DNA from 4 places in the Ruegeria sp. YKSF131 genome. Region 4 is predicted to be linked to each of the others. Evidence: riboswitches for the same ligand, from Rfam matches in the RefSeq annotation. Region 4 holds a riboswitch; each other region holds the start of a gene.
The links. Region 4 has a riboswitch for cobalamin ahead of AC2FLZ_RS11100 (CbtB domain-containing protein). Riboswitches for the same ligand answer to the same signal wherever they lie in the genome.
Positions count from the first base shown of each region.

Region 1 (7,391 bases), on a different contig from region 4:
AGCCCGAGACATGCAGACGACCGTGAATGCGCCGAGCCAATGCACGGGCGATGTCGCGGGTTTCCACCTGCGCTTGCGGGCAGAACGGCGCGCCGGGGCAGGCGTCGGTTGTCATCATCGGATCGGCTCCGTCCATGACGAAATCCGGGGAGGGTATCGCCGCCCCGCCTTCCAGCAGGATCAGCCGCCACGGGGTGACACGCAGGGCAGAAGCGCCGCTGGCTTCAACCAGTTCACAAAGCTTGCGCGCAGGCAGCGAGCCGAATGCCGCGCCGTAGAGAGAACCCAGTTCACAGGGGCCGGGTTGCAGTTTTTCACCGATAGGACCGGGGGCAAATCCCTGCCAATCCTGTGGCAGCGCGTAGGCGACCCGCGCCATGCGGCGTGTCTCGGCCGTATAGGTCTGGGCAAACCAACGGGCCAGCGCGATCACGTGGTCGATGGCGTCGCCTTCGGCCACACACCGCCCGGTTTTGCAGCCGTCGGCGCGCAGGATCAGACCGTCAGCACCCAGTTCCAGACGAATATCTGCGGAATCCGAGGCCAACAGGCGCGTCGGGCCTGTATCTATGGCAAAACCGAACTTAGCGGGCAGAGCAGGCAGTTCCGCCAGTCGATCGATCAATTCCTGCGTCAGCCGCGCGGTCAAATCGCCCGCCTGATAGAGCGGAGTGACCAGAATATTGCGGCGTACTTCGATGCCGGGTTCCGCATCAAGCAAGTCCAGCGCCGCAAGCTCCACAAGCAACGGCTGGTGGTCGCGCTCATCCACGCCGCGCAGCTGCAGGTTGGCACGATTGGTCAGGTCAATGGTGCCGTTGCCGAACTGTTCAGCCAGTTCGCACAAGCCAATAGCCTGCCTGGCATTCAGTCGCGCCAGACGCGGACGGACCCGCACGACCAGCCCGTCGCCTGACATCATCGGGCGATGCGCGCCGGGACACCAGCCTTGAACGATAGGTGCACTCATCTCAAACCCTCCAAATCGGCCCGGATCGAATTCCGGCGCGTGTTCCAAAGCCCCGCTTCCAGCAATGCACGGAACCTGTCTTGCATGGCCTGATGGGCCTTCGGGTTGGTCTCTTGTAGAAAGGTATCAACGGCCTCATTACCCAATGTGGCTTCGTGATAGAGATCAAACAGATGCGGAGCGACAGTGCCGGACAGATGCGCGAAAGAGGCCATGTGATCCAGCGTCGCAGCAATCTCGGCGGCGCCGCGAAAACCATGGCGCTGCATCCCCGCAATCCAGCCGGGGTTGGCAGCGCGGGCATGAACGACGCGGCTGATTTCTTCCGGCAGAGTCCGGGCGCGCGGATTATCTGGGTTGGTGTTGTCCAGATGGTAAAGCTGAGCGGTGCCCCCAGCGACCTTTTTGGCGGCGGCAAAACCGGCTTCATGCGTGGCATAGTCGTTGGCCAGCAGCAGGTCAGTTTCCGTCAGATCCTGGAGGTGAACAAAACTGTCGGCATTGGCGACACGATCCGTGATTCCCGCTTTGTCCTGCGCGATGTGTTCACCTTCCAGCGCGTACGAGCTGGCCTCAAGCCATGCCTCCCCGGCTTGGGCGCGCGCCTCGTCCGTATAGGTCTCGGACAGATGGGTCATGTTCAGGCCGTAACTGCCGGGTGCCGGGCCAAACACCCGCGTAGCCGGGGCGTGACCGGCATAGGGGTTCCAGTCGGTCGCTTCATCACGCTCTGACAAAGCCCGAACCGCCTGACCATAAAGGGCTGACAATGTGGGGAACACATCGCGAAACAAGCCCGAAACCCGCAGGGTGACGTCCAGACGCGGGCGGCTCAGGTCGGTGATGGGTAAAACTTCGATACCCGAAACCCGCTCGGATCCCTTGTCCCAAACCGGCTTTACACCCAGCAGGTGCAGGGCCATGGCGAATTCTTCGCCCGCAGTGCGCATGGTGGCCGATCCCCACAGATCGACAATCAGCCCTTTCGGGTAATCACCTTCCTCCTGCAAGTGCCGCCGTACCAGTTCCTCGGCCAGTTTCACGCCTTGCGTGTAAGCTGCGCGGGTGGGCACAGATCGCGGATCGGTGGTGTAAAGGTTTCGCCCGGTCGGCAGCACGTCAAAGCGGCCCCGATAGGGCGAGCCGGACGGGCCAGCCTCGATCCTCTTGCCGGCCAGCGCATTGATCAGGGCCTTGCGTTCGGCATGGGCGGATGGGGCTGGGTCGAAACTGCCGGTCACGTCCGGTACACGCCCATAGACGTGCAGCCCGTCGCCGAACTGACTTTCTTTGATATCGCAGACAAAGCGGTCAATGCGCGTGATTGCTTCGGCGGTGCTGGTGGCCTGATCCAGACCCAGATCGTTCTCCAGTCCAATGGCCTGTGCTTCTTCCCGGATATCTTCCTGCAGCCGGTCGCGGCGTCTGGGGTCAAGACCGTCCGCGTTTGAAAATTCGTCCAGCAGGGCTTCCAGCCGCACCATCCGGTCAGGCGTTCCGCTTTCTTTCATGGGAGGCGGGATGTGGCCCAGGGTCACCGCGCCGATCCGGCGTTTGGCCTGCGCGGCCTCGCCCGGGTCGTTGACGATGAACGGGTAGATCACCGGCAGGTCACGGATCAGTGCCTCGGGCCAACAGTTTGCCGATAGGGCGACTGATTTGCCGGGCAGCCATTCCAGCGTGCCATGCGCACCGATATGGATCAGCGCATCCGCTCCAAGACCTTTGCGCAGCCACAAATAGAAGGCGACATAGCTATGGCGCGGGGTGCGCGAAAGGTCGTGATAGTCGTCATCGCGCAGCTCGGGTGTTCCGCGTTCTGGTTGCAGTGCGACCAGTGCCTTGCCGCGTCGCAAAGCCGTGAAGTGAAACGCGTCATGAGCGAAAATTGGGTCTTGCTCGGGATCGCCCCATACGGTGTGCAGATCGGTGCGCAGGGTCTCGGGCAATTCAGCGAGTGCACTCAGATAATCCTCAAGCGGCCACGATACCCGGGCGTCCAAGAGTGTGTCGGCAATCGGTTCGGCAGCCGTGATGTCGTAGCCTTCACCGTGAAGATCAGACAGCATCGCTTCGGCTGAGGCCAACGCGTCGAGACCGACCGCATGGGCCATCTGCCAGTCTTTGCCTGGATATGTGGACAGTACCAACGCGGGGATCTGGTCTGCCTTGGGTTTGTCATTCAGGGCGAGCCAGCCCGATACCCGGTCGATGATCGCCTCGATCCGGTCCGGCTCGGCCCGATGCGCAAAACGCGAGTATTCCAGATGCGGATCGCGCTTGCCCGGCTCTTTGAAGGAGGCAATGCCTGCTGATATTCGCCCGTCCACTTCGGGTAATACCACATGCATGGCGAGGTCGGCAGGCGACAGGCCGCGTTCGGCCTCGGCCCAAGCCTTGCGTCGCGAGGTGGCGAGGGCGACCTGAAACACCGGCACATCCGCCGCGTCCAAAGGCGACGTGCCAGACGCGCCCTTTCCCGAGAATGAAGTGGCGTTGATGATGGCCGATGGTCTCAGGGCAACGACCTGTTCCCTGAGCCAGTTGGCAGCGGCCGGGGCCTTGAGCGACGGGGCGAACAAACCCACCGCCTGGAGCCCGCGGGCGCGCAAGCTGCGGATCAGGGCCGCGACCGGGGCTGTGTCTGCTGATGTCAGATAAGCGCGGTAGAAGGTTACGAGAATGCGTTTAGCATCGTTCTCGAACGCGGAATCCACCGGGATGACACCTTGTTCCGGGCACCACGCACCGCATTCGGGCACGGTTTTCGCGCCCATCACCGGGCCGGCATAAAGCCCTGCTGCTAACGCCATCTGGGCCAATGCGGCCTGCGCGGCGACTTCTCCGCCGGTATCACAAAGATGTGCCAGCCGCCGCAGGGTCGAGAGGGGCAGGGTCGAATACTCATCCAACCGAGTGTCTTCGCGCCCATCCGCCGGTAAAACGGCCAGCGCGATGCCTTTGGCCTGTGCCAGTGCCAGAACCTGTTGCAACCCGTAAGACCAATAGGGCACGCCACCGATCAGACGGATCAGGATGCCCTTTGCGCCTTCAAGTGTCTGTTCAACATAGGTGTCGACGGACAGTGGGTGTTTCAATGCTGCAAGATTGGCCAGTCGCAAGGTTGGCATCCGCCCCTCAGGTCCGCCGCCGCGATGCCAGCCCGCCGCGAAAGCGCCCAGGTCACTGTCGGAAAAGGACAGCACAACCAGATCGGCTGGGCTTTGGCCCAGATCGGTTGGGGTCTCGGTTTCCTCGAGCCCGTGGCTTTCGCGAAAGACGACGTGCATGACTTACTCGGCAACCTCGGTCACACCCACTAGGATATCACGGATCTCAGCCTCTTTGATGTCGTCATGTTCGGCAATGACGACCAGGCGCGAGCGGCGCTCTTCACCGGGCTCCCACGGGCGGTCGTATTGGTGACGAACCCGTGCGCCGACAGCCTGAACCAGCAGGCGCATCGGTTTGCCAGTGACGGCGGCATAGCCTTTGACGCGCAGGATATTCAGCTCAGTTGCCAGACGTTCAATCCTGGCAACCAGTTCCGCCGGGTCGGTCTGTTCCGGCAACTCGACGATGATGCTTTCGAAATCGTCATGCTCATGATCGTGATGGCCATCGTGATGTGACGGGCGCGCGTCCATGTCATTTTCGGCGGCAGCCTCAAGGCCAAGCACGACGCGTACGTCGACGACACCCTCGGCAACCTCGACGACGGGAAGCGGGCGCGGCGCCTCAGCGGCGATGATCTGTTTAGCTTTCGCGACACCTTCGGGACCTGCCAGATCGGGCTTGGTCAGCAGGATGATATCCGCGCACGAGATCTGATCCTCGAACACCTCGGACAAGGGTGTTTCGTGGTCGATCGAGTCATCAGCCAGCCGTTGGGCATCCACCGCTTCAACGTTCGGAGCAAAGCGACCGGCGGCCACGGCCTCGGCATCGGCCAGCGCAATAACGCCATCAACGGTAATTTTCGAACGGATATCAGGCCAATCAAACGCTTTCAGCAGCGGTTTGGGCAGTGCAAGGCCGGATGTTTCGATCAAAATGTGATCCGGGCGCGGTTCCAGCGCCATCAGCGCCTCGATGGTCGGGATGAAATCGTCGGCCACGGTGCAGCAGATGCAGCCGTTTGCCAGTTCCATGATGTTTTCCGCAGGGCATTCCGGAATCGCGCAGGACTTCAGGATGTCGCCATCAACACCCACATCGCCAAACTCGTTAACAACAATCGCAAGGCGCTTGCCCTGCGGGTTCTGCATCAGATGGCGCACCAGCGTGGTTTTGCCCGAGCCCAGAAAGCCGGTGATCACAGTGACGGGGAGTTTTTCAAGGTTCGACATGATCTCAGGCTCCAATCGGGGGAATGCGCGAGGCGCAGTTTTTGCGGAAATGTTCAGGACGGTCGCGCCATTTCACCAGACCATCGCCTGTGGCCAGATACTTAGTCGCGCCATCGATGATGACATCGACGTGATCGATTTCGTTCAGATTCTCGTAAACAAAGGTCCAGCGATCCGGCCCGCCCCGAAGCACGATGGAACAGCCCTGATCGCAGTTCGAAAGGCATTCGACCGGTTTCAGAATGATGCCATCCGGCAGGACAGCCTGTTCCAGGGCCTTGTGCAACAATGTGCCGGGTCGCTCAGCGTCATCCTCGACGGGCAGACCCCGGCGGCAAGTCGTGCAGACCAGTAGCTCTACCGGTGCGTTCTCGCTCATGTCTCTCATCCCCCCAAATCCTCTTCGCGGGGGACGGGGTTTCATGCGGGCACCACGTCTGCACATGGACCCGACACCGGAACACCCCGCCCGGTTTCAACTTCGGGTGTTGGCAGGTCTCCCGGCTTGCGGATGCCAGAGCGGTCGCTCTGTCGGATGTCCCGCCTTCCCGGCACAGGCCAGTGGCATTGGGCATCCTCTCCGGTCACGGTCGCGGGGGCGGCTGCGTTTGGCGGATGAACCGTTGACGCATTCCCTTTTCATCGGCTGTCGCCGACACCAACGACAGGGACATGCGGCACCGCTGACCCGCTTGTCAAGCGGTTCGCGCGCAACAAATAAGCCAAGGAGAAAAAAGCGACCTGTAGGCGTCGTTCGGCGGCATGAAGAATGTGTTCGGTATGTGGTCGCATGACGGGAAAACGACGAACTTGGAGATGCGTCATATGAAAGTGGGATTTATCGGTCTGGGTAACGTAGGCGGCAAGCTTTCGGGATCCCTTTTGCGCAACGGCATTGATCTGACTGTGCATGACCTGAACGCGGATCTGGTGGCCGAGTTTGTCGCCAAAGGTGCAAAGGCGGCTGAGGGGCCCGCCCAGTTGATGCGCGATTGCGATGCGGTGATCACCTGTCTGCCGTCTCCGGCAGCATCGGATGCAGTGATGCAGGAGATGTTGCCCGAAGTGGGCCCCGGCAAGATCTGGATGGAGATGTCGACCACGGACGAGGCCGAAGTCAAACGCCTGGGAGCCGAAGTCATATCGCGCGGCGGTGCGGCCGTCGATTGCCCGGTTTCTGGCGGGTGCCACCGTGCCGCGACGGGCAATATCTCGATCTTTGCGGGCTGTGACCGGGAAACGTTTGAACGAATTCTGCCGTTCCTGACGACAATGGGTCGTCGGGTTTTGCACACCGGCGAACTGGGCTCGGCCTCGGTGCTGAAAGTGATGACCAATTATCTTGCCACCGCCAACCTGATCACCTGCGCCGAAGCACTGGTTACGGCAAAGGCTGCGGGGATGGATCTGAACACGACCTATGAGGCGATCAAAATCTCGTCCGGCACGTCCTTCGTGCACGAAACCGAAAGTCAGGTCATCTTGAACGGGTCGCGCGATATTTCCTTCACCATGGATCTGGTGAAGAAGGATATCGGTCTGTTTCAGGAGGTCGCCGACCGCGCCGGGGTGCCGCTGGAAATAAACCCGGTGATGATCAACATCTTTAACGATGGTATCGCACGCTATGGCGAACGCGAGCTTTCACCAAATATTATCAAGCGGCTGGAAGAGGCAACCGGCCTGGATATCACCGCCCCGGGCTTCCCTGCCGAAATGACGGATGATGAGCCGGAGGAGCCGGGATACGAGGTTGTGCCACAAGGGCGCGCCTGAACGTAAAGCACATACCAGACAAAATCGCGCCCCTTGAACGAACAGGGGTAGGCAGGAGTTCCGAAAAACACGCCATATCTGGCCCGCAATTCGACAGAATCGCGGGCCTTGAACGTCTTGAAATACCGAGCGTCGCACGCGTGTACTGCGGGGTTAAGTCAGCGATTTGGATGTTGTTGGAGGCGAGTACCGGAATCGAACCGGTGTACACGGATTTGCAATCCAGAAAGAGCGTAAGCAAAAACAACGGCTTATGGGTGCAAAACACCTCCTGACAAAAAGTGAACAAAAAGCGA
Region 1 covers NZ_JBXWQZ010000057.1:2-7,392, reverse strand. Annotated here, with positions in the region: gene AC2FLZ_RS17295 (ferredoxin-like domain-containing protein) at 1-970, opposite strand, end outside; gene cobN (cobaltochelatase subunit CobN) at 967-4,260, opposite strand; gene cobW (cobalamin biosynthesis protein CobW) at 4,264-5,319, opposite strand; gene AC2FLZ_RS17280 (DUF1636 family protein) at 5,324-5,698, opposite strand; cobalamin riboswitch at 5,793-5,997, opposite strand; gene AC2FLZ_RS17275 (NAD(P)-dependent oxidoreductase) at 6,100-7,095, shown strand.
Region 1: another riboswitch for cobalamin. It lies ahead of AC2FLZ_RS17280 (DUF1636 family protein); the one in region 4 lies ahead of AC2FLZ_RS11100 (CbtB domain-containing protein).

Region 2 (7,391 bases), on a different contig from region 4:
GCCGGTAGCCGGGATGGAAAACGCCGTGATCCCTCTGGCCGCGATCAAAGGCATCGATGCCATTGTGGCCGGGCACACCCACCTGACACTTCCAGGAGAGAGCCACGCCAATACCCCGATGGTCGATCACCTGACGGGGCTGGTACATGGAACGCCCATTGTCATGCCGGGATCAGCGGGCTCTTACCTGGGGGTTATCGATTTGGCCGTGACCGCCGGGCTGGACGGCAAAGTGCGAATCCGGGATAGCCGCGTCGAACTGCGCCCGGTTATCAGCAACGGCACAGCCGTCGGGGAAGACCGTGAAATTGCGGGCTTGTGTGAGGTGGCGCATCGTATGACCCGTCAATCCGTTGCGGCACCGGTGGCACATATCCCGGATACATTGCACAGCTATTTCAGTTGCTGTGCGCCGGATCGCGGGCTGAACCTTGTAGCTGCGGCGCAAGCCGCCGCACTGCGCCCGCTTTTGCAGGGAACAGACCTGGCGGATCTGCCGATTCTGTCGGTTGTTTCGCCTGCCAAATCCGGCGGGCGCTCAGGCCCCCGCCATTATACCGAGGTACCCGCCGGAGAAATATGTTTGCGCCATGTCGCGGATCTGCATGTGTTTCCCAACGAGCTGCGCGCAATCCGGATCAGCGGCGCGCATCTGCTGGACTGGTTGGAGATGTCGGCCAGCGTATTCAACCAGTTAAAGCCCGGTTCCGAGCCCGAACTGATCAACCCTGAACGGGCCGGGTACAATTTCGACATCGTGTTTGGACTGTCTTATCAGATCGACCCCACTCAGCCGCCTCGATACGATGCGCAGGGGAAAATGATCCATCCAGACCACAGGCGGATCAGCGATCTGACATATGCAGGCCGCCCCGTACGACCGGAGCAGATGTTCGTTATGGCGCTGAACAATTACCGCGCCAGCGGAGGCGGGCATTTCCCGCATGCGACAACGTCTGAGTTCATCAGCCTGCCACCGCTGAGCATCAAGGACCTTGTGCGGGATTACCTGGCGCAGCACCTTCCGCCCGATCCGATCGTCACGCAGCCCTACCCGTTCTCGCTGATGCCGCAGCGGGGCGTGACAACAATTCTTCGAACAGGTCCGGGCGCCCCGAAATATTTGGATGAGTTGCGCAGGTTCGATCCCGTGTTGCTGGGCTCGGATGGCAGGGGATTTGAACGCATCCGCCTGACGCTCTGACGGGTTGTCTTTTCCCGTTGCCTTCCCTATATCCGGACTCGAGAGGTTGGCGCGGGCGAGCGCCTCGCCAACCTGGTCAGGTCCGGAAGGAAGCAGCCACAACGAGCCCCGCTTGGGTCGATGTCCAACCTCTCACTTCGTGAACCACAGCCACAGGAGGGCTTTATGATTGTAGTGAAAACCCTTCGGGCAGACTGGTTCTGATTCACCGGAATCACCGGACTGCCTGAACACACGACCTGCGGATGCGCGCTTGCCATCCGTTGGCATTGCTGTTTCTGAAAACAGGCAGATAAATGTCTTATACGCTTTCGGACCTGGGATGGTCCTCTTACTTTGCCGCGCAGCATGCGGTTTTTCCTTCTGACACGCCCTTTCGTATCGCATCGGTACATCGGGACCGTCTGATCGGGCTGAGCCCGGATGGTGATATCCCTTTGCTGACACCGGATAATCCGACCGGTTCATATGCCGTTGGGGATTGGGTCCTTGCCGACGCCGAAAACCGCGTGCGTCACATTCTGGACCGGCGCAGCCTGCTGCAACGCAGGGCTGCCGGTACAGGTGCCGCAACACAACTGATAGCAGCCAATGTCGATGTGTTGTTCATCGTCAGCTCGTGCAACGCCGATTTCAACCTGCCCCGGCTGGAACGTTATCTGGCGCTGGCACATCAGGCCGGATGTTATCCTGTCGTTGTCCTGACGAAAGCTGACCAGTCGGATGACCCCGGCAGTTTCTCGGGACAAGTGCAATCTCTGGACCCTTTTTTGTCGGTACTGGCGATCAATGCGCTGGACCCGGCAGATATCGAAAAGGTTCTGGCATGGTGCCCCAAAGGCCAGACCGGCGCGCTGGTCGGGTCGTCGGGCGTGGGTAAAACGACGCTCAGCAACGCCATGACGGATCAAAACCTCGCCACCTCTGGAATTCGCGAAGACGACGCACGGGGCAGGCACACGACAACGGTGCGCGCGTTGCACCGGATGGGTAACGGTGGCTGGCTGATTGACACGCCGGGAATGCGCGCATTGCGTTTGTTGGACGCTCAGGACGGGATCGACAACGTGTTCTCGGACATCACAGAGCTTGGCCAAAGCTGCCGCTTTTCGGATTGTCAGCACGAGACCGAGCCCGGCTGTGCCGTGCAGAACGCAATAGGCAAGGGCGTTCTTGATCCGGCGCGGCTGGACCGTTGGCGCAAGCTGCGGCGCGAAGATCAGCGAAACTCGGAAACCGTTGCGCAATCGCGGGCGCGGGACAAGGCGTTCGGCAAGATGGTCCGCGGTGTCATGCAGGACAAGAAGCTTCGCAAACGGCCATAGCTGCAAGGTGTTATGGAAAACCTGCGTCGCGTCTGATCAGGCGATCAGGCGCGGCCAGACCGCTGCATTGCGCCGGGCAAATGCGCCTATGTGACCAATCTCCGGCAGCCCAAATTCGGCAGGCTTCAGAAGGTGGCGTCTGGCCCCGGGGCCATACAGATCGGCAAGGCGCCAAACCGCCTCGGGCGGAACCATCTGGTCGTCTTCGAACGTGAACAGATCCACAGCTGTTCCAGAACTGCCCCAATGCGCATCAGGCAAATTCTGCCCGATCTCGGGAACGTAGCTAAGAGGAGCTGTGCACCATTTGCGCCATTGCCAGTATACCGAGGCTGGCAGGTCCGAGCCAAACCCGATTGCTTTGCCAGGCAGATAGCCAAGCGCCCGCACCATCAGCGGTGCATGGCCATACCAAAACAGCCCCGCCAACCCCCGATAGGGCCATGGGTGATCTTTCAAAGTCACCAGCCCCGAACACACACAGATCATACGGTCGATCTGGTTGATATCCGGCTGCACCGGCCCCAGCATCGCACCGACCGAATGGCCAATGGTCCAGTGCTGCGCCTTAGGAAATCGCCTGCGCAATTCGGCCCGTGCCGCTGGCATGTCGATCAATGCCCAATCCGCCATTGTTGCAGTTGCGTCTTTCAGGCGACCGACCAAAGAAAGCCCGTAGTCCCGATAGTCATAGGTCAGGCAAGCTATCCCCCGCTCGGTAGCCAGCCATCGCGCGAAGTGTTGATAATAGTCACGCGGCACGCCTGTGGCACTGTTCAGCACGACAACGGTTTCCGGCTCACCCACTGGCCGATGCAACCGCGCCGACAAGGTCACGGACCCTGACGGAAAGCGGAAATCTTCGATCAACACCGTCTGTTCCGTATCCAACATGATTCCCGGCTTTCGCTGAAACAATCGGTTTGCCTGCCTTCGATGCTGACGACACTAGGCCGGAACGTAAACCGCATCCAGCATGACCAAACGTCCGGCCTAAAGATCGGCTTGACTCGGAACGCGATCAGACGCTAGCGGTTGTGTGATGGTTTCCGGCCCCCACAAGAGGTCGGGATGAAAAGGGAACACGGTGCGGTTTGTCTGGTCACGCAGGCATCAACCAAGTCCGCGACTGCCCCCGCAACTGTAAGCGTTAAGCAATGCCGAAATACCACTGGCCTATGGGCTGGGAAGGTCGGCAGAGCAATGACCCGCAAGTCAGGAGACCTGCCATCGGAACTGAAACCGAAACTCGGGCGGGGTGTCCGGGCAGGTCCTGACGGCGAAATGCTGTCCCACCTGCCCCAATATTCCAGCCCACCACGCGCGGAGGGCGCAGGATGATCTGGAAGACAAAGTCACACGAATACAGCGCAACAGTGTGCCAGCGGACGGGCAAAACCTGCCCGGCTTTGGCGCGACTGGCCCGCTCGATTTCCGAAGCCATGGCGCAGGCGGTTTCGGCCACCAGCGAGGATTTCGAATTTGAAGGCAGCAGCGCGCTATCACATTGCGCGGAAGGGTGCATGGCAACGATCCGAGCGCGATCCGACAGCGTTCGCGTTTTCTGCGGGGCGCACCCTGATACGGCAATTCGGGACCTTGATGCCTATGCCGATTTGATCTTCGGACCTACATTCAGCACGCTGCCCTCGGGCATTGTCGCGAACCCGCCTTGCGCCATGATCGAGGTTTCAACGATCCGGCCTCGGAAAACCGGCTACGCACCCCAGCAGCTGTCAGCTTGATCCCACTTCCACCTGTGCCGGGGTGATCCGGGACGCCCAGGCCAGCTGCGCATCGGTTTCGACAGCGCAGGGGCGCACGGCCCGCAGGCGGTCCAGTGCGTCGCTGGCGCGTTCACCGCATTCAACCATCAGTCGCAGAACAATCATCCCGGATCTGCCGCACCCCCCACGGCAATGCACAAGAACCCGGCCACCGCCCGACAGCGCATGTCGGGCCGTGGCGCTGACCTCTGGCCAGGCCTTCTGAACCGCCTGCGTCGGTGCTCCAAAATCTTCGATCGGCAGGTGAACCCACCGGCTGGCACGGCTTTGGATGTCGCTGCCAAAGTGCTGCGCGCCATCCTGAAGCATTTCAACATCCGTCGTCATTGAAATCACAAGGCCCGGTTTCCACGCCGCAATCATATCCAGATCGCCGACGTAATCCCCGCCACGCCCGGGCATTGAAGTAAGGGCAAGCGTTCCGCCTCCGACCTGCAGAGCAAAAATGACCAGCTGCGACATGAAGTGCGTCCTCCCCCAAGGTACTCTTTAAGAAATGAGCCATTAAATCCGCTGGACCAGTTTAGTTGGAAACCAGCCCGTTTCTGAAACAAAAAATCATCACGCCCCACAGTGGACGCGGACTGCCGCCGCCACTACGCTGTGCCGAAGCACCGAATCCGAGCGAGTAGACATGACAGACACGCCCAGCCCCGCCTATCAGGTTCTCGCCCGCAAATACCGCCCGGAAACCTTTGCCGACCTGGTGGGTCAGGATGCCATGGTGCGCACCCTGAAAAACGCTTTTGAAGCCGACCGGATTGCGCAGGCCTTTGTCATGACCGGCATTCGCGGAACGGGTAAAACCACCACGGCACGGATCATCGCCAAGGGCATGAACTGTATCGGACCGGATGGAACCGGAGGGCCGACAACAGAGCCTTGCGGTCAGTGCGAGCATTGCATCGCGATCATGGAAGGCCGCCATGTCGATGTGATGGAAATGGATGCCGCCAGCCGTACCGGCGTCAGCGATATCCGCGAGATCATCGACAGTGTCCGCTATCGCGCAGCCAGCGCGCGCTACAAGATCTACATCGTCGACGAGGTTCACATGCTCTCGACCAGCGCATTCAACGCGCTGCTCAAGACGCTCGAGGAACCGCCCGCACATGTGAAATTCATCTTCGCGACCACCGAGATTCGCAAAGTGCCGGTCACGGTTCTGTCGCGGTGTCAGCGCTTTGACCTGCGCCGGATCGAGCCCGAAGACATGATCGGCCTGCTGCGCAAGATCGCCGGGGCCGAGAGCGCGCAGATCGCCGACGATGCGCTGGCGCTGATCACCCGCGCTGCAGAAGGGTCGGCCCGGGACGCGACCTCACTGCTGGATCAGGCGATTTCACACGGGGCTGGCGAGACGACCGCCGATCAGGTCCGTGCGATGCTGGGTCTGGCGGATCGTGGTCGTGTTCTGGACCTGATGGACATGATCCTGCGCGGTGACGCGGCAGGGGCGCTCACTGAACTGAGCGGACAATATGCGGAAGGCGCGGACCCTCTGGCCGTGCTGCGCGATCTGGCCGAAATCACGCATTGGGTGTCCGTCGTAAAGATCACACCTGACGCGGCCCAGGACCCGACGGTTTCCCCCGACGAACGCACACGGGGCCAGCACATGGCCGAGGCCTTGCCGATGCGGGTTCTGACCCGGATGTGGCAAATGCTGCTGCAGGCGCTGGAGGAAGTCTCTGCCGCGCCCAACGCGATGATGGCCGCCGAAATGGCTGTTATCCGACTGACGCATGTCGCCGATTTGCCCAGCCCCGAAGAGCTGATCAAACGGCTGCAAGACGCCCCACCTTCGCCACCCGGCGGGCCGGGCGGGGGCATGTCAATGTCCCGGCAGGCCCCGGTGGCAACGCAATCCAACGCGACCCCGCCGCCTGCCTATGCATCGCCCCCGCGCGGCGCGGGTGGCGCACCGGTTGCCGCGCTGGCGCAGGATGCCCAGACGGCCCTGGCCCGCTATCCAACCTTCGGGCATGTGGTGGAACTGATCCGCACAAACCGCGATGTGAAACTGCTTGTCGAGGTGGAAAGCGGCATGCGCCTTGTGTCGTACCAGCCCGGCCGGATCGAATTCACCCCGACGCCTCAGGCACCGTCGGATCTGGCGTCGCGATTGGGCTCTGCCCTGCAACGCTGGACTGGCAATCGGTGGGCCGTCTCCATTGTCTCGGACGGGGATGCCGCGACCATCGCGGAAGTGCGGGACCGGGCCGAACTGGCCCTGAAAGCCGAGGCCGAAGAACACCCGCTGGTTCAGGCCGTGCTGACGCAGTTCCCCAAGGCGAGGATCATAAGGATCGAAACACCTGAACAGCGTGCCGCCAAGGTTGAGACTGAGGCCCTTCCCGAAGTCGAAGATGAATGGGACCCCTTCGAAGAGGATTAGCCCTAAGCTTGTGGGTCCAAGTTTCAAGAAACCGGCATACTCACGCCCCTCCACGATACAACTGAGGGTGGGAATGCAGGCGCATGACTGATCGGTCGGCGACGCTCTGATCAGGACAGGCGGGAGACCTCTTGTGCCGCCTGCCTGCGGTCCGTATTTAGAACCAAACAGAAACACAGGAGACGACTGATGCTGAAAGGACTCGGCGGGCTTGGCGGACTGGGCGACATGGCCAAGATGATGAAATCCGCACAAGACCTGCAAACCAAGATGACCGAAATGCAGGAAGAGCTGAACAACATGATGGTTGTCGGCGAATCCGGTGCGGGGCTGGTCAAGGCAACGGCCACAGCCAAGGGTGAACTCAAGGGGCTGGACATCGATCCGTCGATATTCAACGGCGACGACAAGGAAGTGGTCGAAGACCTGATCCTGGCCGCCATCAAGGACGCTCAGGCTAAAGCTGCCGAACGTTCACAGGAAGAAATGGGCAAGCTGACCGAAAGCATGGGCCTGCCGAAGGACATCAAGCTACCGTTCTGAGCTTCATCTTTTCCCAAATACTCCCGCCGGAGGCTCCCTCCGGTGCAAAGCAGGGCAGGCCATGGGCACGAACAGCGAAATCGACAATCTGATCGACCTGATGGCCAAACTGCCGGGGCTCGGCCCGCGCTCGG
Region 2 covers NZ_JBXWQZ010000024.1:6,963-14,353, reverse strand. Annotated here, with positions in the region: gene AC2FLZ_RS10685 (bifunctional 2',3'-cyclic-nucleotide 2'-phosphodiesterase/3'-nucleotidase) at 1-1,204, shown strand, start outside; RNA gene ffs (signal recognition particle sRNA small type) at 1,244-1,342, shown strand; gene rsgA (ribosome small subunit-dependent GTPase A) at 1,501-2,529, shown strand; gene AC2FLZ_RS10670 (alpha/beta hydrolase family protein) at 2,566-3,423, opposite strand; cobalamin riboswitch at 3,557-3,775, shown strand; gene AC2FLZ_RS10665 (hypothetical protein) at 3,867-4,274, shown strand; gene AC2FLZ_RS10660 (protein-tyrosine phosphatase family protein) at 4,266-4,778, opposite strand; gene AC2FLZ_RS10655 (DNA polymerase III subunit gamma/tau) at 4,951-6,714, shown strand; gene AC2FLZ_RS10650 (YbaB/EbfC family nucleoid-associated protein) at 6,904-7,257, shown strand; gene recR (recombination mediator RecR) at 7,319-7,391, shown strand, end outside.
Region 2: another riboswitch for cobalamin. It lies ahead of AC2FLZ_RS10665 (hypothetical protein); the one in region 4 lies ahead of AC2FLZ_RS11100 (CbtB domain-containing protein).

Region 3 (7,391 bases), on a different contig from region 4:
CGCCTGATTGATGTTCTGGATCGTCATCAGACCCAGTTCGCTCAGCTTTTCGCGGGCGAATTTTTCCATCGCCGGACGGTCAAGCATGCGAAGCCACGACCCGAGCGGTCCTTTGCGCCGAATTTCCCGCCCCATGAACATATTGTCCGCAATCGACAGGGCAGGGGACATGGCAAGCGTCTGGTACACGGTTTCAATACCGGCTTCACGCGCGTCGATCGGGGAATGGAAATTCACCTTTTGACCTTCCAGCCAGACCTCGCCTTCGTCCGGCGCCACCGCGCCCGACACAGCCTTGATCAGCGTCGACTTGCCCGCGCCATTGTCGCCGATCACCGCCAGAATCTCACCCGGCATCAGATCGAAGTCGCAGTGATCCAGCGCAGTCACCTTGCCATAGCGTTTCACAAGGTTCCGTCCTTTGAGAATGGGTTCCATCAGGCTGCCACCTTTCTGATCCACTGGTCGACCGCGACCGCTGCGATGATAAGGATGCCGATCAGCAGGAACGTCCATTGTGCATCCGCGCCCAACAACCGCAGCCCAAGCGTAAAGACGCCCACGATCAGGGCACCGAACAGGGACCCCAGAATAGACCCGCGACCGCCAAACAGAGATATCCCCCCGATCACGACCGCCGTGATGCTTTCAATGTTGGCCAGCTGCCCCGAGGTTGGCGAAACCGACCCGATCCGACCAATCAGGGCCCAGCCCGCAAAGGCGCAGATCAGGCCGGACAGCATGTACACGGATATCAGCGTGCGGTGTACGTTGACACCGGACAGCTCTGCCGCTTCGGGGTCATCCCCGACGGCATAGACATGCCTGCCCCAGGCCGTGTGCCGCAGCGCGTATGCAAGGACGAGGATCAGCGCCAGCATGAAGACCACCCCGACGGTAAACACCGCCCCGCCCACGTTAAACTTGGCACCAAACAGTTGCAGGATGGCGGCGTGTTCCTCGATCTCCTGCGACCGGATCGTTTCGTTTTGTGAATAAAGAAAATTCGCCGCAAGAACGATCTGCCACATGCCAAGGGTGACGATGAAAGGCGGCAGCTTGATGCGACTGACCAGAAACCCGTTCAAGGCCCCGATTGCCGAGCCAACAGCAAGGCCGCACACAATCGCAACCGAAGGCGGCATTCCATAGCGGAAGGTAAACTGCCCCATCACAACCGACGACATCACCATGATGGCCCCAACACTCAGGTCGATGCCTGCGGTCAGGATCACAAGGCTTTGTGCCGCGGCCACGATCCCGACGATCTGAACCTGTTGCAGGATCAATGTCAGCGCAAAGGGCGAAAAGAACTTGGGGCCCAGCAAGACACCAAAGATGACGATGGCAGCGACAAGGACAATCAGCGGGACCAGCGACGGGTTCACATGCAGAAAATGCTGAACCGTCCCGACAAATCCGCGTTGGTGATCGTCAAACTCGGCGACTTTCTCCGGGCTGCCTTTTGCGGCGGTTTCGAAATCGTCAGCTTGTCGTGAAGAATCGGACATGGAACTTCCCCCAAAGCGTCAGGTTTATGACGACTTTAGCAAGGTTTCAGGCGTGTGGGTGGTTTTGATAAGTGGAAGGCCGCGCAGCGGCCTTCCAAACATTCAGCTTAACCCCAGCAGAGGTCCATGCCTTCCTGAACCGAGATGGACTCGACGCCGTCGGCGGCCTTATCCGTCACAAGCGCCACACCGGTGTCAAAAAAGTCCTTACCGGGTGTGTTCTCGGGCTTCACGCCTTCGTCCGCCCATTTCTTGACGGCCTCAACGCCCAGCGATGCCATCAGCAGCGGGTATTGCTGTGATGTTGCACCGATGACGCCGTCCGCCACGTTCTGCACGCCAGGGCAGCCGCCATCGACGGAAACGATCAACACGTCATTTTCGCGCCCGATAGCCTTAAGCGCTTCATAAGCGCCCGCTGCCGCCGGTTCGTTGATGGTGTGCACCACGTTGATCGTCGGGTCTTTGGCCAGCAGGTTCTCCATGGCGCGACGACCGCCTTCTTCGTTGCCAGCGGTGACATCGCTGCCAACAAGACGCGGGTCGTTTTCATCGCCAATCACGTTCGGATCGGCCAGATCAACACCGAACCCCTGAAGGAACCCTTGATTGCGAAGCACATCCACAGTGGGCTGGCTGACCGCAAGGTCCAACGTGGCGATTTTGGCGTCATTTGCCGCATCTCCCAGCGTGGCTTTTGCCCATTGTCCGATCAGAAGCCCCGCAAGGAAATTGTCCGTGGCAAAGGTCGCGTCGGCCGAGTCGATAGGCTCAAGTGGGGTGTCCAGCGCAATCACCAGCAGCCCGGCATCGCGGGCCTGCTGCACCGCCGGAACGATGGACGACGTATCCGACGCGGTCAGCAGGATACCCTTTGCGCCATCCAGAATGCAGGTTTCAATGGCCTGAACCTGAGTTTCGTGGTCTCCGTCGACTTTGCCGGCAAAGGCTTTCAGCGTCATGCCAAGCTCTTCGGCTTTAGCTGTGGCACCCTCTCTCATTTTAACAAAGAAAGGGTTGGTATCCGTCTTGGTGATCAGGCAAACGGTTTCACCTTCGGCCATTGCACTGCTTGCCATGGCCGTAACCGCCAGCGCCGTGGCGCCTGCAAGTTTCGCAAGTTTCATCGGTAGTCCTCCCAGTTTTCCCAATGCCCTTCCGGGCATACGTTTGATCGGGCGAAAACCGGCCCGATCTCACATAAAAACCATCACAAGATTCGAATTTCGAGTCAATAAATAAATCACTCTTATTTATTATTGACAGAAAGGAAGGGTTCCAACATTGTCGTCATGAAGGGGATGGCCGTGTCTGCAATGAACTCTCAGGGCAATACCACTGGCGTACGCGAGCCAGACATGCGCGGCACCAACCAAAGTGGAATGCGGGCCCGAAATGAACGGCTTGTCCTGTCACTGGTCCGGCGCCATCAGGCCCTCGCAAAATCTGAAATCGCGCGCATGACCGGCCTGTCGGCGCAGACGGTCTCGGTCATCATGCGCCAGTTGGAGAACGATGGGTTGCTGTTGCGGGGCGAACCGATCCGGGGAAAAGTCGGACAGCCATCGGTTCCCATGCGCCTGAACCCGGACGGCGCGTATTTCTTTGGGCTCAAAGTCGGGCGGCGCAGTACCGAACTGGTGCTGACGGATTTCCTTGGCAACGTCAGGCACCGCGAACGGCGGACCTATGATTTTCCGACGCCCGAGGCGACATTGAGCTTTTCCACAGAAAGCCTCGACAAAGTGATGGCGTCAATGTCGCACGAGGCGCGCAGCAGAATCGCGGGCCTTGGGATTGCCATGCCGTTCTACCTTTGGGACTGGGCACAAACATTGCAGGTTCCTCAGGAAAAAATGGATCCGTGGCGTGACGCGGACCTGAAAGGCGCGTTGGCCGCTAGCTATGACGTGCCGGTTTTCCTGCAAAACGACGCAACGGCCGCCTGCGGTGCCGAGCTGGTGTTTGGCCCGGCGGAAGGCCCACGAGATTTCCTGTATTTCTATGTCGGCTTCTTCATCGGGGGCGGGGTGGTTCTGAACGGCTCCATCTTTCCGGGGCGGGGAAATGCCGGTGCGCTTGGCCCATTGCCTGTGCCGGACGAAGTGGGCGGAGTGAAACCGTTGATAGATGTCGCCAGTCTTTATGTGCTGGAGCGTGCGGTTGGTGGAAATGCCGCAACAGCCGGTTCAATCTGGGAAACGACACGGCATTGGGACGTACCGGAAACCCTCCTTGAGAATTGGCTGAACCAGGCGGCGCACGGAATCGCCCATGCCATCGTCTCTTCTTGCAGCCTGATCGATTTCGAATGTATCAAGATTGATGGCTGGATGCCTGCTGATATCAAGGCGCGGCTGGTGGAAAGGGTTGAGCTCAAACTATCCCATATGAACCTGACCGGGCTTGAACGGCCCTTGGTGCTGGCAGGGGCGGCGGGCCCGGATGCCCGGTCATTGGGGGCGGCCAGTTTGCCATTGTCGGAAAGATACCTGCTCGAAGGGTAGGTTCATCCCCGAAAAACCCCGACCTGTATCCAAAGCGGATCAACCGGAAAAAGGGCATTGCCCGCTGAACTTTTTGACAGCCAGCGCAATTGATCGTTGACGGATGCTGAAGAAGTCTGGCAAGCCGCTCGGCATGTCCGGTTCCGGGGCGTGCTCTGGAATCAATAGGGAATGCGGTGCGGGCTTTGGCCCAATTCCGCAACTGCACCCGCAACTGTAAGCGGCGAGCAGGGCTGAAGTGCCACTGGAGTTAATCCGGGAAGGCCAGCCCAACGCTTTGACCCGCAAGTCAGGATACCTGCCGGACATGTGCCTTTGACAAGGGCACTCCTAATCGGCGACGGGATGTGCGTCGGAGCAGGATGCTTGAAAAAGCAGCTCGGCTTGGACGTCCCCGCAGTCAAAACGCATCTCGTACCGGGGTTGGTACGAAGGGACAAGGACGACTATTGATGACCAAGCTGCTTTCTGCAGCCGCTGTGGCGATGGCGCTTCCAGCGATGGCAAATGCGCATTTCCTGCTGGAATACACCTCTGACACCATGATCGACGCACCGGGGAATGTTCCGGTCAAGCTGATCTTCTGGCATCCGTTCTCGAACGGGCATGTCATGGATCTGGACAAGCCGCAGGAATTCTACGTGATCCACAACGGTCAGAAAACCGACCTGCTGGACACTCTGGAACCCGTGCGTTTCACCGGCGGCGAAAACGAAGGCGCGGCATTCAAGGGTTATGTTCCCGTCAAACGGTCGGGCGACTATGTGCTGGTGACAGTTCCCCAGCCCTATTACGAGGGGTCTGAGGATATCTATATCCAGCAGATCGCCAAGGCATTCATGAACCGCAACGAATTGCCGACCGACTGGATGAACCCGGTGGGCTTGCCGGTTGAGATCATCCCGCTCAACAAACCGACCAACATCATCGCGGGTTCGACCTTTACGGGTCGGGTTATGGCAGAAGGCCAACCGGTTGCGGGTGCCGAGATCGAGATCGAGTACATGGCCGCAGAACCGGACATGGAAAGCACGGCTGCTTCGGCCCCGACCGTCTCGCCGTTGCCGGGTGGTGCATTGGTCGCAACTTCGGATGATAACGGGTATTTCACATTCGGCGTTCCAAAAGCCGGATATTGGGGTTTTGCAGCGCTCGGCGCCGGTCCCGTGACCGAACACAATGGCAAAGAACTCAGCCAGGACGCGGTCATCTGGATCCGCGCCTGGGATTTGGAGTAACCGTAGATGCATATCGTTGACGGAGCCTTGTCCAACCCGGTTGTGATCGGCGGCGCCGTCGCTGCGGCGGGTGGAATTGCCATGGGCCTCAGGTCGCTGGATCTTGATCGCATCCCCACTGCGGGGGTGCTGTCAGCCAGCTTTTTCGTGGCATCGCTGATCCATGTTCCTATTGGTCCGTCGTCGGTGCACCTGATCCTCAACGGTATGGCCGGGCTTTTGCTGGGGTGGGCCGCATTCCCGGCCCTGTTCGTCGGGCTTTTGCTGCAAGCCGTCTTCTTTGGCTTTGGCGGGTTGACGGTATTGGGGATCAACACCCTGAACATCGCGTTGCCCGCGGTTCTGGCCGGACTGATCTTTAGCCGCCTGATCGCCCACGGCTCACCTCTGCAAGGTGCGATATGGGGCGGGGTTGGCGGTGCCTTTGCCATTGCCGCCACAACCGGCATGGTTGCGTTTTCACTGGCCTTGTCCGGGGATGCCTTCCTGCCTGCGGCCAAGCTTGTTTTCTTTGCACATATTCCTGTCATGGCGATTGAGGCGATCCTGACCGGGTTCGCGGTTTTGCTGGCGCGCAAGGTCAAGCCCGAGCTGTTTGTCAAACGAGCGGTCGCATGAGGTATCTGGCAATCATTCTGGCGCTGTGCTGTGCACCCCTACCTGCCTTGGCGCATAAGGTCATAGCCGGAGTGTTTGAATCCGGTGACGCCATCGAAGGCGAAATCGGCTTTTCCAACGGCGACATGGCAAGCGATACCGAGGTCATCGTCAACGGCCCGGACGGAGCCGAGCTGGGCCGTATCGTAACAGATGCAGACGGGTTCTTTATCTACACGCCAAACGCGCCGGTGGCCCATACTTTCTTTGCAATCCTTGGTGCCGGGCATGTGGCCGAGGTTACCATGCCCGCTGCGGATGTCGCCCGGATCATGGGCGTTGAAGCGGAACCTGATACCCCGCCAACAAACGCACCTGCCCAGACAGCGGCGGTGCTCAGCGATGAACAACAACAGGTCATTGCCAGGGCTGTTCGTGATGAGCTGCGCCCGCTACGACGCGAGATCGCGGCTTACCGCGAACAAAATGATCTGCAAACTGTTCTGGGTGGGATCGGATATATCGTCGGTCTGTTTGGTCTGGGCTTTTACTTTGCGGCACGCCGCAAGCTGGCGGCCTGATGGCGCATGTTCTGGGACAACAGGAAAGCACGCTGGTCAAAGCGGGCGCGCAGCGGCGCGGCGCGATCAACCCGCTTGATCCTAGGATGCGGATCGTTATGGCGGTTGTCTTCGCGGTGGTGACAGTGGCGGTGTCCTCGCTGACAGCGCTGTGCGCGGCTCTGGCGGTGTCCCTTTCGCTTCTTGCCGCGTCGCGTCTGCCCTGGCGGAAGACATTGAAACGCATGGCCATGATGGACGGGTTCATCCTGTTCATGCTGGTGTTGTTGCCATTCTCCATGCCCGGCGACCCGATGTTTACGCTCTGGGGGTTTCCCGCAAGCTGGCAGGGCTTCTGGAAAGCGGTCGAGATCGCCTTGACGGCCAACGCGGTCATCCTGTCCCTTATGGTGCTGGTCGGCACGATGGAGCCGGTCACGCTTGGCCACGCCCTGCACCGCCTGCGCTGCCCCGAAAAGCTGGTTCACCTTTTGATGTTCACCATCCGATATATCGAGGTTCTGCGGGAAGAATACCTGCGCCTGCGCGCGGCCATGAAAGTGCGCGGCTTTCGCCCGGCAACAAACTGGCACACCTATCGCAGCTTTGGCTATCTCGTGGGCATGATGCTGGTGCGCGCGATCGAAAGATCCGAACGCATTCTTGATGCGATGAGATGCCGGGGTTTTTCAGGCCGTATGCTGTTGCTTCAGGACTTTACCCTGACCCGAAGGGACATCGTTTTTGCCGCAGGTCTTGGTGCTCTTTGCGCGGGTCTGATCATACTGGATTTGGCATGACACTGATTGCGCTTGAAGAAATCCGCTTTGCCTACGCCGGTCAGCCACCCGTTCTTGACGGTGCCAGCCTCAGCCTGTCCGCTGGTCAACGCCTGTCGCTGACGGGCCCGAACGGGGCAGGAAAATCGACCTTGCTGCGCATTACGCTTGGCTTGCAGCGCGCACAGTCCGGCACGGT
Region 3 covers NZ_JBXWQZ010000055.1:12,043-19,433, forward strand. Annotated here, with positions in the region: gene AC2FLZ_RS17050 (ATP-binding cassette domain-containing protein) at 1-438, opposite strand, end outside; gene AC2FLZ_RS17055 (ABC transporter permease) at 438-1,511, opposite strand; gene AC2FLZ_RS17060 (sugar ABC transporter substrate-binding protein) at 1,619-2,638, opposite strand; gene AC2FLZ_RS17065 (ROK family transcriptional regulator) at 2,828-4,018, shown strand; cobalamin riboswitch at 4,140-4,338, shown strand; gene AC2FLZ_RS17070 (DUF4198 domain-containing protein) at 4,471-5,256, shown strand; gene cbiM (cobalt transporter CbiM) at 5,263-5,874, shown strand; gene AC2FLZ_RS17080 (NikL family nickel/cobalt ECF transporter subunit) at 5,871-6,434, shown strand; gene cbiQ (cobalt ECF transporter T component CbiQ) at 6,434-7,213, shown strand; gene AC2FLZ_RS17090 (energy-coupling factor ABC transporter ATP-binding protein) at 7,210-7,391, shown strand, end outside.
Region 3: another riboswitch for cobalamin. It lies ahead of AC2FLZ_RS17070 (DUF4198 domain-containing protein); the one in region 4 lies ahead of AC2FLZ_RS11100 (CbtB domain-containing protein).

Region 4 (7,391 bases):
TAGCGGCTAAACCATTGGGTAGACATTGGTTGCCTCTCGCAATTGATGTCACGACCTGCATTGTTCTGGGCGCATAGTTGAGTTTCGATGCTCAGTCCGACTCGTCCATCTGCTTGTGTTTGCACCATTGCGTGTGAACGAATTCGATCCGCGCGCCAGATATCTCGGAGGTGTCGTATTGGCCTACTGTTGGGATTCCGCAAGCCATACACGTAGACAATGGGCGCGTTTCCGCAGCGAAACCTTCCATTTGACCCGCTCAGATTGGAGTATCTCCGTCAAGTAAAGGCCACCGGGTCGAGCGCGTTACGGCGAAGATATCGAACGCCTGATTAGGACGACCATGGAGGCCGTTCATCTACTTTAGGGAAGAACGCAATTATCCCCCAAGGATAAGGGGAAATGCGACGGCTCCGGCACTGCGTCGATGACATTGGAGGAGTTCGAAGACTGGCTGCACCCGGAGATATGCCGTTATCACAACACCCATCACACCGGGTTGCGGCGAGAACCGATGGCGGCATGGGCGATCCTCGGTTGTAGTGACGCAGACAGAAAAGTTGTTAATGCCGAGGCGTTTCGCATCAGCGTACTTCCTTTTGAATGTCGTCGGTTGTCGCTACGCATTCAGTCCCATGATCGGTCGTGGTAACCGAAAGGTAACCATCAAGCACGAACCCCGCTATATGTCCCGGATCTAGACTGTAATTGACGATAGAACGAACCTAGTTACGCGCAACAAGAACCTGTCGCGTCTCGGAATTCGCCTTGGGAGGCGCGGTGCGCGCGGACCTGAAAATAGGCGTGTCATGGCGAGCCGATCCCGGAGGCAATGCTGTTTCAGATTATTGAAGAACAAAGATGTTTCGCGTGAGCTGTTTCCACTTCATCGCCTACCACCTGCTTCAGCTCAGTCTCACGTAGAAACTTAAAAATTTTTTCGTCTGATGGTTGCTTCTTCGCCCTGCCAAATCCCCGTCTCGCACTCGGTGTATTTGCAAAGTTTTCGAGGGCTAGGGCTCATGTGTCCTTCCTGCCTGAGTATGGACTCTTTTCCAGACTTAGAGTCAAAACACGTATTGAAACTGAGCTAACAACCGACCAGCAAATATGAAATCTCAGATGGAAGTTCTCGATCAAGGATCAGCCTGACGCATGTGCCTACCTAACCTCACGCTTTGCAGAACCTGCCGCGACGCGGATTCCACCCTTTATGATCAATTAGCCGCAACGCTGGAGGCATCGGGGGTGCAAGCCGAGTTGCAGCAAGTGGATTGCATGTCCGGTTGTCACCGACCACAGACGTTGGCGGTGCGACAAAGCGGCAAGACCGCCTATCTTTTCGGTGAGGTTACGGTTGTCGATCTTCCGGACATAATGATCTTCATGCGGATGTATGAGGACAGTACTGACGGCGACTTCGCTGACGCCAGGAAGCTAGGTAAGCTACGTTTCAAGGCGATTGCACGTATACCGGCACAAAAAAGATAGCCAACATGCAACTTGCCGACCAAAGCTCCGGTGTCGAGTTTTCAGCTTACAGTTTGTGTTTTTCGACTTAGCCTTCTGCACTGAACGGCTAAAATCTAAACCAAGCCTGCCATTACCTAAGATTGACCGCTGCAGAATACTATGATGTCGCTTTCGTACTTGACGGAACAAAGCACTATGGAACAATAAAGGCTTCTACGGTGTCCAAAGGTGCCTACGCACTGGGACTGAAACGGGAATGAGGACGGTGCACCAAACTACCGCACTGAAGCCTTGACCGCCCCCGCGACTGTGAGCGGCGAGCGGCCTTCCAATACCACTGGCGTAATGGCGCTGGGAAGGGGGAAGTCTGCTGTGACCTGCGAGTCAGGAGACCGGCCGTAGGATGGACACAACATATGCCGTCGGGTGTGACGGCGAGGAGGATTAAAATGACGACAAAAACGATCAAGGCATCCGCCGCTGGCGCATCCTTTCTGCCTGCAGTATTCGCCGTGGTTCTGGGTCTAGGGATCATTACCGTGACTGGCCATGTTCAGGCTTCTGGCCTGCATGACGCGGCTCATGATGTGCGCCACGCAACTGGCTTCCCCTGCCACTAAAACAATGTTCAGTCGTATTCTGACCAGCGGCTTGTTCGCTGGTGCAGCAGCGGGGCTGATTGCCGCCCTTCTGCAGTTGTATTTCGTGCAGCCAGTGCTACTTCACGCCGAGCTCTATGAGGGCGGCGACCTGGTGCATTTTGGCGCTGATCCCGTAACTGCGCATCCCGACCTGCCCGGCATGTTCGCCGAGCCGATGCGCGATGGTCTCAGCATTATCTTCACCATGCTTACCTACACCGGCTATGCGCTAGTCCTGGCGGCGCTGATGTCAGTAGCCGAACGTCAGGGGCATGAGATCAACGGCCGCACCGGCCTGCTTTGGGGTCTTGCGGGCTTTGTCGCCTTCCACTTTGCTCCTGGCTTGTCACTGGCTCCAGAAGTTCCCGGCGTAGCGGCAGCAGATGTGGGAGTGCGTCAGATCTGGTGGACGGTCACCGTTGCCGCAGCCGGCGTAGCCATGTGGCTGATTGCCTTTGGAGGTAACCTGGTAAGCTACCTGATTGCGGCCGTGCTGCTAATGGTACCGCATATTATCGGGGCCCCTGAGCCTGAGAGTTTCTCTGGGCCGGTTCCGACCGAGATCGGGGCGCTTTTTGCTGCCCGGGCCTTCGGCATCGGCATGGCCGCCTGGGCACTCTTAGGCAGTTTCACCGGCCACTTCTGGCAGACAGAAGGCAAGCGCGCAGGCGCTGCAGTCTGATCGCGCTCCTCCATTGCTACCCCGCTGGTTACACCGGCGGGTTTTTTTTATTGAGGATGACAAGATGTCCCGTTCTCTTGCTCTCTTTGCCATCGGACTTGTCTTTGGCGGCGGTGCTGGCTTTGTGATTGCCGCCAGCAGCGGTAGCACCTTTGAGAGCCATGACCATACTGACCCGGCCCAACACGGCGGCAACATGGAGATGGCAGCGCACGACCACTCCGCTGCCACTAATCTGCCTGCCGACAGCGACGCCCCCAGTGTGGCGATCCAGATGATTAAGGATCCTATGGCGGGCTGGAATCTGCGTGTGACACCGCAGAACTTTCGCTTTGCTCCGGAAAATGCCTCCACGGCTGACGTTCCAGGCGAAGGTCACGCGCATGTTTATATCAACGGCGAAAAGCTGGGCCGCCTTTATGCCAATTGGTTACACCTTCCGTCGCTCCCCGATGGCGATGTTGAAGTAAAAGTTTCTCTCAATGGCAACAGCCACAGCCCTCTGATGGTTGAGGGTGTGCCCGTGGAGGCCAAAGTGACCGTGCAGCCTGACGGCGATGACTCCTGATTGACATTCCTGGCTGAGAAGACAACTACGCGGATTCAGCGGGTCTAAGCGGCAAGTACAGCGTGCGCGCGGGTTTTTGCCGCTCTGTATCCAAGGACAGATAAGCTGTTGCAAAGCCGCGCCGAATTCCCGTCTTGTTCCTTTGGCTTGCATCGTCGGAAACCGAAAACATGAAGCAACTACAATGGGCATTTCGGTTCTTTCCATTGCTTTTTTGACCCAGTCCAAAGCAAACTCGATCAAATCAGAGTTCACGCCACCGCGCACCTGATCGACTGGATAAACTAAGCGTTACCTGAAACCTCTTGAAGCTCTAGCTGCTAGAGGCTTTAAGACTCGAATTTGATCGTGAAAATGCGATGCAAATACATTGAACTTGTGAACCAGGCTGAGATCTATGCTGACAAGGCGCTATTTCATTCAATCAACCACTGCGCTGTTTTCCGCGTCTGCGGCCAGTCCATTGATCGCCAAAACATGGCCAACCTCGTCGCAAAAGACCTATTGGGACAGCCAGGTCACGCCATTTGATTACGATCCAGCGACCTCAAATCCATGGGGCGTTCATGACCGTTTTTTACCACGACGTGTCGTAGCAAATGATGGTTTGGTTCCTGGTGACATCCATGTCGATGCGGTCGCGCGCTATCTTTACCATATCGAGGAAGGCGGGACCGCAATGCGCTATGGCGTTGCGATCGCGCGAGGGAACCTTTACGAGCCCGGAACCTATGCTATCCGGCGCAAGGTCGAGTGGCCACATTGGACGCCAACGGCTTCAATGATCGAGCGCAACCCCGAATACGCGGAATTTCGGGATGGTATGGAACCCGGGCCAAGTAATGCTCTCGGCTCTCGAGCCCTTTATCTATACGTTGGAAATCGAGATACATATCTCAGAATTCACGGCACGCCTCAGCCTAGAAGCATCGGTGGTCGCGCAAGTTCTGGATGTGTTAGAATGATCATGGCCCATATCAATGATCTCTACCCACATGTAAGAATCGGCTCGACCGCATATTTATACTCGGCCGAAGATAGCGTCACAGCCCGCTCATAAATTTTGGGCAGCGTAGGTGGACGTCGTCGCCCTCTTTTTTATCAGGCGTCTCGCGCGGCGCAGATCGGAGCGCCATTCGTCGCGCGCAATGGTACCAATGTCGTCTCGACAGGTCCGCTGTGCTCATACCAGAAGCAATTGTCTTCTGGCAAAAGGCGTGCCGTGGCCAGATCCTGCCCCGGCCCTGCCAGCGCAACGACTGAATCTGGCACGTTGCCTGGTTCAAGTGCTTTGCTTTTGGCCCCAGTGAACTGGGCTGAGCAACCGGCAGTAATCGAGACTAACGTGATGGTAATTGCGATCCGTTTCTGCATTGACCTGTTCCAGAATTTTTTGCGTCCTCTGCGACTAGATTGCATCCACGCGACCAGCCCGCAAGAAGGAATGGAGTGTCGGTATCACGCGCAAGGAACCCGGATGCTAAAAAATTCAGAAAGGTATTGAAGCTCTAGTTACTGTAGGAACTACTTACAAAGGACCATAGAGATTCTTGAGGTCCGATCATGTCATCCGATACCCATAGCCACGACCATGGCCACGAAAACAAACATGGTCACCACGCATGCAGTAGTGGCGGGTGTGGCGCCATCGCCCCCGCCGGTCCAATTCCTGACGGCGGTAGAAGCTTTCAGGTCTCTGGCCTCGATTGCGCCGAAGAGGTTGTGATCCTGAACCGGGTTATCGGCCCGAAAGTTGGTGGTGAAGAGCATCTCGCTTTTGATGTCATCAACAGTCGAATGACGCTTCTTGAAAGTGCTGCCAAGCTTTCTGACGAAGACGTCATGCTGCTGGTTGCCTGCACCGGTATGAACGCCAAACCTTGGGATGACGGAAATGCCGCCCTGGATCAGGCGGCGCATATTGCGCGTCAGCGACGGTTCACCACACTCAGCGGAGGTTTTTGGGCGGCAGGCTTTGGCTGGCACATCTTCGAAACAGGCATGGGCGGAGCGCTTGGACTGTTTTCGGGACATGGTGAGGTTCCGATGCCTTTGCCCGAGGCCACTTTGTTCGCGGTCGCGATCTTGTTTGGCGTCTGGCTGGTGGCCCCCAAGGCCTGGTCTTCGGCGCAGCGCCTTTCGCCGGATATGAACCTTTTGATGGTTGTTGCCGTCGCTGGTGCCATCGGTCTGGGTGAGTTTTTTGAAGCGGCAACTGTAGCATTTTTCTTTTCGCTCTCTCTTTATCTGGAAAGCTGGAGTGTCGGACGGGCTCGCAACGCAGTATCCGCGCTGCTTGATCTGGCCCCCCCGACGGTTCGGCTGGTTCGTGCTGACGGCTCAGAGGCAACGGTCCCGGCGGCGGATGTCTTTGTCGGCGACAGCTTCATCGTTCGGGGTGGGGATCGCATTCCACTTGACGGGGAAGTCATCGAAGGGGCCGGTGCCGTTGACCAGGCTCCAATCACAGGTGAAAGCGCACTGATCCCCAAAGAGCTGGGTGATGAGGTCTACGCCGGCACAATCAATGGTGAAGGCACCCTCAAAATACGTGCGACGAAAACAGCGTCCGATACCGTGCTTGCCAAGATTATCCGGATGGTCGGTGATGCTCATGCGCGCCGTGCGCCGGTTGAGCAGTGGGTAACAAAATTTGCGCGGATCTATACGCCCATCGTTATGGTCGTTGCAGTGGCCATCGCCCTGATCCCACCGCTTGCATTTGGCGCATCGTGGGGCTTTTGGTTTTACAATGCACTTGTTCTTCTGGTTATCGCCTGCCCCTGTGCACTCGTCATTTCCACGCCGGTTTCAATCGTTGCGGCTTTGACCGCTTCGGCCCGGGCCGGGGTTCTGATTAAGGGCGGTGCATATATCGAAGCCCCCGGGCGCACTACCGCACTGGCCATGGACAAGACCGGCACGATCACCATGGGCGAGCCTGAAGTGGCCAATGTCTATCCGCTGGGCGGCGCATCCGAGCGGGAACTGTTGGCAAGCGCTGCCAGCCTTGAGGTTCGATCTTCACACCCGTTGGCCCGCGCCATTCTCACCAGGGCAGAACAGACCGACATTTCGATATCTGCGGCTGAAGATATCCGAACCGTTCCCGGTCGGGGTCTTGAGGGCCGCACCGAGCGCGGAAATATCTGGCTTGGCTCTGACCGCTTCGCTGTAGAGAAGGGCTTTGGCGCGTCCATTCCTGCCGAATTGAGCAACCAGATCGAGAGCGCGGGAAGCACACTTGTGGTTGTCGGGGATGAGAACGGAGTCACCGGTTTGCTTGAGCTGCGGGACCGCATTCGCCCCGAAGCCAAGAACATCGTTGCCCGGCTTCACGCGCAGGGCGTGAAGTCAATCATCATGCTGACAGGTGACAACGAACAAACCGCGAGAGCGGTAGCAGCCGAAGTCGGCATCGACGAAGTCCGGGCCCAGCTTCTGCCGGAAGACAAGGTCGCTGCGATCGAAGAACTGGCAGAGCAACACGAGATGGTTGCGATGATCGGCGATGGCGTCAACGATGCACCTGCGATGGCTCGGGCACATTATGCGGTCGCGATGGGTGCAGTTGGGTCCGACGCTGCTATTGAGACCGCAGATATTGCTCTAATGACCGACGACATCGGTAAAGTACCCTGGCTGATCGACCATTCACGTCGAACCATGTCGATCATCCGTCAGAACATCGGCTTCTCACTTGCGACCAAAGCATTGTTTGTGACTCTGACGGGTTTTGGGCTGGCATCCATGTGGGGTGCAATCGCCGCGGATGTCGGAGTGTCCTTGCTGGTCGTGGCCAATGCCTTACGGCTTCTGAAAGCTCCGGAAGATCACACCGCCCAGACTGCGGCAAATACCCTTGGCTCGCACGGAACAGGCGCTGCGACCACATAAGAGTGGAAGCCGGACTTCAAGGTGTCCGGCTTTCGCCTCGCTTACTGGCGCGTTACATCAGGCGCACAACTGCGATCGAAAGAAAGAACGCCACCAGGCCAAAAGCGATGGCATATCCTGTAGCGTATTG
Region 4 covers NZ_JBXWQZ010000025.1:30,266-37,656, reverse strand. Annotated here, with positions in the region: gene AC2FLZ_RS11110 (transglutaminase-like cysteine peptidase) at 1-10, shown strand, start outside; gene AC2FLZ_RS11105 (DUF1636 family protein) at 1,156-1,491, shown strand; cobalamin riboswitch at 1,673-1,888, shown strand; gene AC2FLZ_RS11100 (CbtB domain-containing protein) at 1,923-2,093, shown strand; gene AC2FLZ_RS11095 (CbtA family protein) at 2,098-2,796, shown strand; gene AC2FLZ_RS11090 (hypothetical protein) at 2,861-3,364, shown strand; gene AC2FLZ_RS11085 (L,D-transpeptidase) at 3,762-4,424, shown strand; gene AC2FLZ_RS11080 (hypothetical protein) at 4,466-4,738, opposite strand; gene AC2FLZ_RS11075 (heavy metal translocating P-type ATPase) at 4,928-7,261, shown strand; gene AC2FLZ_RS11070 (hypothetical protein) at 7,314-7,391, opposite strand, start outside.